3 regions of the Lentzea sp. NPDC051208 genome follow, and region 1 is predicted to be linked to each of the others. Evidence: riboswitches for the same ligand, from Rfam matches in the RefSeq annotation. Region 1 holds a riboswitch; each other region holds the start of a gene.
The links. A riboswitch is a leader RNA that binds a small molecule or an ion and turns the genes downstream of it on or off. The one in region 1 is predicted to bind cobalamin.
Positions count from the first base shown of each region.

Region 2: another riboswitch for cobalamin. It lies ahead of cobN (cobaltochelatase subunit CobN); the one in region 1 lies ahead of AB0M48_RS33605 (iron ABC transporter permease).
Region 3: another riboswitch for cobalamin. It lies ahead of AB0M48_RS08925 (putative cobaltochelatase); the one in region 1 lies ahead of AB0M48_RS33605 (iron ABC transporter permease).

Region 1 covers NZ_JBFBAW010000016.1:156,000-159,267, forward strand. The annotation lists gene AB0M48_RS33600 (ABC transporter ATP-binding protein) at 1-641, opposite strand, end outside; gene AB0M48_RS33605 (iron ABC transporter permease) at 641-1,663, opposite strand; cobalamin riboswitch at 1,696-1,839, opposite strand; gene AB0M48_RS33610 (YciI family protein) at 1,921-2,340, shown strand; gene AB0M48_RS33615 (3-isopropylmalate dehydrogenase) at 2,410-3,268, opposite strand, start outside.
Region 2 covers NZ_JBFBAW010000002.1:405,482-408,749, forward strand. The annotation lists gene cobN (cobaltochelatase subunit CobN) at 1-1,751, opposite strand, end outside; cobalamin riboswitch at 1,786-1,921, opposite strand; gene AB0M48_RS06260 (hypothetical protein) at 1,930-3,006, shown strand; gene AB0M48_RS06265 (precorrin-8X methylmutase) at 3,003-3,268, shown strand, end outside.
Region 3 covers NZ_JBFBAW010000003.1:319,811-323,078, forward strand. The annotation lists gene AB0M48_RS08925 (putative cobaltochelatase) at 1-1,840, opposite strand, end outside; cobalamin riboswitch at 1,878-2,029, opposite strand; gene AB0M48_RS08930 (beta-eliminating lyase-related protein) at 2,045-3,004, opposite strand; gene AB0M48_RS08935 (hypothetical protein) at 3,015-3,212, opposite strand; gene AB0M48_RS08940 (hypothetical protein) at 3,181-3,268, shown strand, end outside.

The DNA of each region.
Region 1 (3,268 bases):
GGCACCAGCACTTCGGCCGGTGTGCCGGACGCGACCACCCGGCCCTCGTCGAGGACGTACAGGCGGTCGCAGTAGGACGCGGCGAGGTTCAGGTCGTGCAGGACCGCGAGCACGGTGACGCCCAGCCCGCGTGCGAGACCCAGAACGTCGAGCTGGTGGCGGATGTCGAGGTGGTTCGTCGGCTCGTCCAGCACGAGGACGCGCGGTTCCTGGGCGAGCGCGCGGGCGATGAGCACGCGCTGGCGTTCGCCGCCGGAGAGGCTGAGGAAGCTCCGTGAGGCGAGATGCGAGACGTTCACCGTTGCCAGCGCTTCGGACACGACCCGTGCGTCGCGGGCGGGATCGCGGTCGTGCGGCAGGCGGCCCATCTCCACGACCTCGGCGACCGTGAAGTCGAACTCGACCTGCGACTCCTGCGTGAGCGCGGCGAGGTCACGGGCGACGCCGTGTCGCTTGTGGACGTTCTCTCCGTCGAGCAGGACGGTGCCCGCGTCCGGCTTCAACGACCGGTACACGCAGCGCAACGTCGTGGACTTGCCGCTGCCGTTGGGGCCGACGATGCCGACGACCTCGCCGGAGGCGTGCAGCGTGATGCCGGAGACGATGTCCCGGACGGTGACGCCGGTGAGCTCGACCCGCATCAGCGGCCTCCGAAGACGTAGGACCTGCGGCGCATTAAAAAGATGAAGCACGGCACACCGAGTGCGGCCGTGATGACGCCGAGCGGCAGTTCCTCGGGCGCCGCGAGCATCCGCGCGGCCACGTCGACCCAGACCAGGAACGAGGCTCCGGCCAACGGTGCGAGAGCGAGCACCTTGCGGTGATCGGCGCCCACGACCATGCGCGTCAGGTGCGGCAGCATCAGCCCTACGAACCCGACGGCCCCGCTGACCGCCACCAGCACGCCGGTCATGGCCGCGGTGACGATGAACAGGTGCGTGCGGAACCGGTTCACCGCCACGCCGAGCGTGGTCGCGGTCTCATCGCCCATCGCCATCGCGTTGAGCTGGCGCGCCTTGGTCGACAGGTAGACGATGCCGGCCGCGGTCACCACGGCGGCGACGGGCAGCGACTGCCAGTTCGCGCCGCCGAGGCTGCCGAGCAACCAGAACATCGCGGCCCGCGCCGCCTCACCGCGCGGTGCCTGGAACACCAGCAGCATCGCCACGGCGGAGAACCCGTACGCCAGCGCCGTTCCGGTCAGCACCAGCCGCAACGGTGTGAGCCCTCGGCTCGTGCGTGCGGTGATGTAGACCAGTGCGGTGGCGCCGAGACCGGTCAGGAACGCCCCCACCGACAGCGCGTAGACGCCGAGACCGGACAGGACGCCGAGCGTCGCCACGGCCGTCGCGCCCACGCTCGCGCCCGACGAGATGCCGAGCACGTACGGGTCGGCGAGCGCGTTGCGGACCATCGCCTGGATCGCCACGCCGACCGTGCTCAGACCCGCGCCCACGACCGCGGCCAGCAGGACGCGGGGAAGCCGGATGTTCCAGACGATGTGGTACTGCCCGGCGAGGTCGGCGGGGATCGTGCCGCCGGTCAGCGCCGCCCACAGCAGTTCGAGCGTGAGGCCGAACGGAACGGAGACGGGGCCGAGCGCGACACCAGCGACGAGGCTGACGGCGAGCACGCCGACGAGCACGCTGATCTTGGAGATCACTTGGTCCTTCCCGCAGTCCACGGCGGAATCGGAGACACAGGCCGGCCGTGTGCGGGTGTTCGGGCTCGTCCTCACGAGGAGGCCTACCGTTGCGGGTCAGCGCCGGACTTCGACCGGTCTTCCCCCACGCACGACTGAGCCGACCCTACCTGCGAAAACAGAAAGTTCGGAAATTCTTCGGGTGTGATGTCGATCCAGTGCGGGGCCCGTTCGACCTCGGGATGTCAGAACGCGGAACACGAGCAGGGAGACACACCGTGAAGTACATGCTGATCATGCGTGCCACCGACGAGGCCTACGCGAACATGGGCGACTTCGACTTCGACAAGATGCTGGAGACGGTCGGCGCGTTCAACGAGGAACTGATCCGCGCCGGTGTCCTGCTGGCCGCGGAAGGCCTCTCCGAGGCGTCCGAGGGCGTCGTCGTCGACTACTCCGCCGAACCGCCGGTCGTCACGGACGGCCCGTACGGCGAGACCAAGGAGCTGTTCAACGGCTTCTACCTGCTCAACGTCTCCTCGAAGGAAGAGGCTGTCGAGTGGGCCAAGCGCATGCCGATGACGGGCGCCGGGTTCAAGACCGAGATCCGCCGGGTGCCGTCCATCGACGAGTTCCCGCAGGACAACGAGTGGATCCAGAAGGAACGCGCGTGGCGTGAGGCCAACGGCCAGCTCTGACCAGCGCACGGAAACGCCGAAGCCCCGGCCGGAACATCCCGGCCGGGGCTTCAAAACGTCTGGCAGAACTCAGCCCGTGCGCACGTTCGACGACACGAGAGCCGCGAGCCTGTCACCGATCGCGTAGGTCTGACCCGGCGACTGGTGATCACGCGTGGCCAGATCGAACGCCACGGAGGCCTCGATCCGGCGTGCCGACTCGTGCTCGCCGAGGTGGTCGAGCAGCAGCGCGACCGACAGCACGGCGGCCGTCGGGTCGGCGATGCCCTGGCCCGCGATGTCCGGTGCCGAACCGTGCACCGGCTCGAACATCGACGGGTTGCGACGGGTCACGTCCATGTTTCCCGACGCGGCCAGGCCGATGCCACCCGTGACGGCGGCGGCGAGGTCGGTCAGGATGTCGCCGAACAGGTTGTCGGTGACGATCACGTCGTAACGGCCCGGGTCGGTGACCATGTGAATGGTCGCCGCGTCCACGTGCTGGTAGGCCACGGTGACGTCCGGGTGCTGCAACGAGACCTCCTCCACGACGCGCGACCACAACGAGCCGGCGTGCGTGAGGACGTTCGTCTTGTGCACCAAGGTCAGGTGCCGGCGCTGCCGGTTCGAGGCACGCGCGAAAGCGTCCCTGACCACGCGCTCGACGCCGAACGAGGTGTTCAGCGAGACCTCGGTGGCGATCTCGTGCGGCGTGTCCTTGCGGAGCAGGCCGCCGTTGCCCGCGTACGGGCCCTCGGTGCCCTCGCGCACCACCACCATGTCGATCTCCGGCGGGTCCGCGAGCGGGCTGCGGACACCGGGGTAGAGACGAGCCGGGCGGAGGTTCACGTGGTGGTCGAGTTCGAAGCGCAGCCTCAGAAGCAGGCCCCGCTCCAGAATTCCGCTCGGCACCGACGGGTCGCCCACCGCGCCGAGCAGGATCGCGTCG
Region 2 (3,268 bases), on a different contig from region 1:
GCGATGTCGCCGTAGCTGTCGGCGCGGGCCATCGGCGGCACGAGGTGGTCGACCAGCGTGGCGTGCGCGCGCCGCTTGGCCTGCGTGCCCTCGCCTGGGTCGTTGACGAGGAACGGGTAGATCAGCGGCAGGTCGCCGAGCGCCGCGTCCGTGCCGCAGGACGCCGACATGCCGACCGTCTTGCCCGGCAACCACTCCAGGTTGCCGTGCTTGCCGACGTGCACGACGGCGTCGGCGCCGAAGTTCGACTCGATCCACCGGTACGCCGCCAGGTAGTGGTGCGACGGCGGCAGGTCGGGGTCGTGGTAGATCGCGATCGGGTTCTCGCCGAACCCGCGCGGCGGCTGGACGATCACCGCGACGTTGCCGGACCGCAGCGCGGCCAGCACGATCTCGCCGTCCTTCGACTTCGAGAAGTCGACGAACAACGAGCCCGGCGCCTCGCCCCAGTGCTCGCGCATCGACTCGCGGAACTCGTCGGGCAGCGTCTCGTGGAACTCGCGGTAGTCGGCCGCGGCGATGCGGATCGGGTTGCTCTCGAACTGCTCCTGCGTCAGCCAGTCGGCGTCCTGGCCACCGGCGGCGATCAGCGCGTGGATCAGCTTGTCGCCGTCGAGCTCCTGCACGCCCGGCAGCTCGTCACCGATGTCGTAACCGTGCTCCTGCATGGCCTTCAGCAGCCGGACGGTCGACGCGGGCGTGTCGAGCCCGACCGCGTTGCCGATGCGGGAGTGCTTCGTCGGGTACGCCGACAGCATCACGACGACCTTGCGGTCCGCGACCGGGATGTGGCGCAGGCGGCCGTGCCGCACCGCGATGCCCGCGACGCGCAGCGCCCGTTCCGGGTCGGCGACGTAGACGGTGAGGCCGTCGGCGTCGATCTCCTTGAAGGAGAACGGGACCGTGATGATCCGGCCGTCGAACTCGGGGATCGCGACCTGGGTCGCGGTGTCCAAAGGAGACAGTCCGTCGTCGTTGGAGTCCCAGGACTCGCGGCTCGACGTGAGGCACAGGCCCTGCAGGATCGGCACGTCGAGCGCGGCCAGCGCACCGACGTCCCACGCTTCGTCGTCACCACCGGCGGACGCCTTGGCGGGGTTCGTGCCGCCGGCCGCGAGCACCGTCACGACCAGCGCGTCGGCCTGGCGCAGCGTGTCGAGCAGCTCGGGTTCGGCGGTGCGCAGCGAGGAGCAGTAGACCGGCAGCGGCCTGCCGCCCTTTGCCTCGATCGCGTCGCACAGGGCGTGCACGAACGCCGTGTTCCCGGCGACGTGGTGCGCGCGGTAGTAGAGCACCGCGACCGTCGGGCCTTCCTCCGGCCGCGTCTCCCGTTCCAGCACACCCCACGAGGGGGTGGCGGCAGGGGCCTCGAAGCCGTGGCCGGTCAGCAGCACGGTGTCGGACAGGAACTTGTGCAGCTCGGTGAGGTTCGCCGGACCACCGTGCGCGAGGTAGAGGTGCGCCTCGGCACACACACCGCCGGGCACCGTGGACAGCTCCATCAGCGCCGCGTCGGGCTGCTGCTCACCGCCGAGCACCACGACGGGCAGCCCGCCCGCCAGCAGCCAGTCGAGGCCTTCCTCCCACATCCGGCGGCCGCCGAGGATGCGCACGAGGACGAGGTCGACGTCGTCGACCAGCGCGGGCAGGTCGTCGACGGTGAGCCGGGCGGGGTTGCCGAGCCGGTACTCGGCTCCGCTCGCACGCGCCGACAGCAGGTCGGTGTCGGAGGTCGACAGCAGCAGGATCACGCAGGCTCCATCCCTCGTGGGGTCCTCGCCCCAAAGTGCGGGTGACTGGCGAAGCGGAGTTCCTGACTCCCAGCGGTGTTCGCTGGTCACAGTGGCGGGACCGCGCCGGATTCACACCGGCTTCCTCCTGCGCTTCGTCGTTCGGGCTCACCCTAACCGGCGGGTTACAGTCCGACCTATGCGTAGTCACCCGGACGCCTGCCCCGGCGCCGTCGAGCTGCACGCCGCGGCCGACGGCGGGCTGGCGCGCATCCGGGTGCCCGGAGGCACTCTTTCCGCTGCTCAGTGGGATGCCGTCCGTCTTGCAGCCGCCGAACTCGGCACCGGCTCGATCGAGCTGACCTCGCGGGCGAACCTCCAGATCAGGGGGCTCGCGGACGGGGTGGAGCTGGGCGAGCGGATGCGTGCGGCGGGCCTGCTGCCCTCCTGGTCGCACGAGCGCATCCGCAACATCATCGCGGCGCCCCTGGACGACAACCAGGCCCTGGTCGACGCGCTGGACGCGGCCCTGTGCGCGGACCCCGAGCTGGCCTCGCTACCAGGGCGTTTCCTGGTCACGGTCGGCGCTTCGGTGAGCGGACTGGGTGGCGACCTCGGCCTCGTCGGAGACGTGCTCCTGCTCGCCGGTACCGATACAGGTATCCGCGTGTCCGACCCGGTCGACGCCGTCGTGACCGCCGCCCGCCTGTTCCAGTCGATGCGCGGACCCGCCTGGCGCCTGTCCGAAGTGGACGGCGGTGTGCGAAAGATCACCGCACACTTCGGCGCCACCGACGCCCCTCGCTTCACGCCGGTTGTGACTCCTGTCGCACCTTCACCGTTGACCCCGGGAGTTCCGCTGGGCCGGCTCGACGCCCGGCAGCTCCCCGGCGTCCCCCTCCGCCTGACCCCGTGGCGCAGCCTGGTCGTGCCCGCCGGCACCGACGTCACCGGGCTGATCACCGACCCCGCCTCCCCCTGGCACGGCGTCAGCGCCTGCACCGGCCGTCCCGGCTGCGCGAAGTCGCTCTCCGACGTGCGGGCCGATGTGCACGCTTGGGTCGATGCGCCCGCACAGACGCATGCGCCCGCACAGGCCGATGCGTCGCACCACACACACGCGCCAGGCCGGGTACCCCCGATTTCAATTCTAGGGAGCAGGTCCGACAGGCCCGGCGCGGTGCATTGGTCCGGCTGTGCCCGCCGGTGCGGTCGTCCCGCCGGCGATGTGATCGAGTTCGTCGCGACCGGCGACGGCTACGAGGAGATCAGGTGACGCAGTACATCAAGGACGGGGCGGAGATCTACCGCCAGTCCTTCGCCACCATTCGCGCGGAGTCGGACCTCACCAGGTTCCCCGGCGACGTCGCGCAAGTCGTCGTCCGCATGATCCACGCGTGCGGCATGACCGACCTGCCGGACGACGTCGCGTTCTCCCCGAACGTCGTGCGCGACGCCCGCGCCGCGTTGCGGGCGGGCGCGCCGATCCTGTGCGACGCCAACATGGTCGCGTCCGGCGTGACCCGCCGCCGCCTGCC
Region 3 (3,268 bases), on a different contig from region 1:
CTTGAAGCGCGTCGGCGATCTTCTGGGCGAGACCGAGGCGGACGTGGCCCTGTTCGCAGTCCACGACGACCACAGCGGTCTTCTCGAGCAGTCCGGCGGCCTTCAACGCGTCCTTGGTGGGGTCGCCCCCCAGGCCGGACGACGTCGCGCGGCCGTCCGTCAGCAGCACCACGAGCGGGCGCTTCTGAGGATCGCGCATCCGTTCGATCTCCAGGACGCGGTGGGCCTTGAGCAGGCCGTCCGCGAGCGGAGTCCGGCCTCCGGTGCGCATCTTCTTGAGCCTGGTGGCAGCCGCGTCCACCGAGGTCGTCGGGGGCAGCGCGAGCTCGGCCTGGTTGCCGCGGAACGTCACCACGCCGACCTTGTCCCGGCGCTGGTAGGCGTCGCGCAGCAGCGAGATCACCGCGCCGCTGACGGCCGACATCCGCTTCTGCGCCGCCATCGAGCCCGAGGCGTCGACGACGAACAGGACGAGGTTCGACTCCTTGCCCTCCCGGACCGCCTTGCGCAGGTCGGCGGCGGTGAGCAGCAGTCCGGGACCGCTGCGGCCCCGCGCCGCCTGGTGGGGTGCCGCGTTCGTGAGCGTGTCGACCAGGTGCAGGCCACTGCCGTCCACTTTGGACGAGCGGACGATCCGGCCGGTGCGGGCACGGGCGCGGGAACGCTTGCCGGGCGCGCCTTCGCCGACTCCGGGGACCTCCAGCAGCCGCGCCTTGAACGCGGGCGCGGGCTCCGGTGCCGGACGGTCCTGAGGCGCGTTCCCGTTGCCCTTGGGGCCTTCCTGCGGCTCGGGCAGCTCACCGCCGCCGGGGCCGTCGTCGTCCGGGCCCTCCGGCGGCTCCTCCGCGTGCTCGGCCGCCTGGCGCATCGCGTCTTCGAGCTGCTGCTCCTCGATGCCGGGCTCGTCGAACGGGTCGCGGCGGCGCCGGTGCGGCAACGCGAGCCGGACCGCGGTCTCGACGTCCGTCTCCTCGACCTCGGTCACGCCCCGCCACGCCGCGTGGGCGGTGGCGGCACGGGCCACGACGAGGTCCGCGCGCATGCCGTCGACCTCGAAGGCGGCGCAGACGGCGGCGATCCGGCGCAGCTCGCTGTCCGGGAGGGACACCCGCTTCAGGTTGTCGCGCGCGTCGGTGATCTGCTGCTTGAGCTCGGCGTCCTGCCCGGCCCACTTCGCCGCGAACGCGACGGGGTCGGCCTCGTAGGCGAGCCGCCGCCGGATGACCTCGGTGCGCACGGCGACGTCCCGGGCGGCCTTCACCGCCACGGTCAGCCCGAACCGGTCGAGCAGCTGTGGCCGCAGCTCACCCTCTTCGGGGTTCATGGTGCCGACCAGCAGGAACTGGGACGGGTGCGAGACCGAGACGCCCTCGCGCTCGACGTGCGCGCGGCCCATCGCGGCGGCGTCCAGCAGCAGGTCGACCAGGTGGTCGTGCAGCAGGTTGACCTCGTCGACGTAGAGGACGCCCCGGTGTGCCGCGGCCAGCAGGCCGGGCTGGAACGCCCGCACGCCCTCGGTCAGCGCCTTCTCCAGGTCGAGCGACCCGACCAGCCGGTCCTCGGTGGCGCCGACGGGCAGTTCCACGAGCCGGGCCGGCCGCCGTTCGACGCCCTCGTGCGGCGCGTCGGGGCAGTCGGTGGTGCCGGGCGCGCAGCCGAAGCGGCAGCCCCGGGACGCGTCGAGGTCGGGCAGCAGTGCGGCGAGGGCACGCACGATGGTCGACTTCGCGGTCCCCTTCTCGCCTCGGACGAGTACGCCGCCGATGCCGGGGTGCACGGCGTTCAGCAGCAGGGCCAGGCGGAGGTCGTCATGTCCGACGACAGCCGAAAACGGGAACATGCTCGGCGAAGTCCTTCCTCGGGTGTCCACGCCCGCGGTCGGTGATCAAGAGGGGAACGAGTTCCTGACTCCCGGTTCTCTCTCTACCGGTCACAGTCGCGGGACGGCGCCGGATTCGCACCGGCTTCCTCGCACTCCCCTCACAGCCCCGGCATCGTCGCATTTCGCACCCCCAGGTCCAACAGCCAGGTGAGCGACGTCGCCCTAGATCAAGCTCAGGAACTCTCCCCAGGCCTGTCGCACCTCGTCCGCCGTCCACTCCAGCGCGGGCTCGGCGACGGTGATCTCCGTCTTCGCGAGCGTCCCGTCCCGCCAGAAGCCGCCGAGGAACTCGCCGCTCACCTCGGTCAGCCGCCGCGGGTCGCCGGGCAGGTGCAGCGCGAACTGGTGGGTGTGCGGCTCGGGCAGATCCATGGCCGCGGCCACGACCTTGGCGTGCTCGACGTACGCGCCGAGCCTCGGCAGCACGGTGTCCAGGCCGTGCAACGCGGACAGCGCCGCCGGCCACTGCTGGAACAGCATGCCGCCGTACCGGTGCCGCCACACCCGTGCCTGGTCGACGAAGTCCTGGGTGCCGGCGAGCGCCGCGCCGGAGATGCCTTCGAGGGACTTGTAGAACGACACGTAGACCGAGTCGAACAGGTCCGCGATCTCCGGCAGCGGCTTGCCCAGGCCCAAGGTGCTCTCCCACAGCCGCGCGCCGTCGAGGTGCACGACCGCGTCCCGCTCACGGGCGGCGTCGACGAGCGAGGTCAGCTCGTCCCAGGACGGCAGGACGAACCCGGCCTCGCGGTCCGGCACCTCCAGCAGCAGCGTGCCGTACGGCTCCGGGCAGGTCGCGACCTGCGAGTTCGGCACCTTGATCGGGCCCAGGCCGGACAGCACGGTGAGCGCGTCGTTCTCGTGGTCGAGCTGGTGGGCCCGCGGATGCATCGCGACGATCGGGTTGTGCGTGCGGTCCGCCCAGCACTTGAGGGCGATCTGCTGCGCCATGGTCCCGGTCGGCACGAACAACGCGGCCTCGGTGCCCAGGAGCTCCGCGACCCGCGTCTCCAGCGCGCCCACCGGGCCGCCGTCGCCGTAGCGGTCGGGGTCGACGTCCGGTACCGGGCCGAGCCTCTCCAGGAGCGTCTTCTTGCGGGTTCCGGAGAGCTGACGGTTCATCACCCGGGCATCAAACCTCAGCCGCGAGCGTGTCGGCGAGTGAAATGACGCCTGCCCGGATCTCGCCGTCCGTCATGCCCTGGGCCAGCAGGAACTCGATGTGCTCACCGCGCAGCACGGCCAGCACGGTGTGCGCCCTGAAGGTCGAGCCGACCAGCTTCGCGAGCCGCTCGACGGTGATCCGGAAGTCGTCCTCGCAGCTGCGCACCGTCGTCCGCTCCACGGCTACGACCAGCGGCAACGACGCCTCGCTGGGCCTTCCCC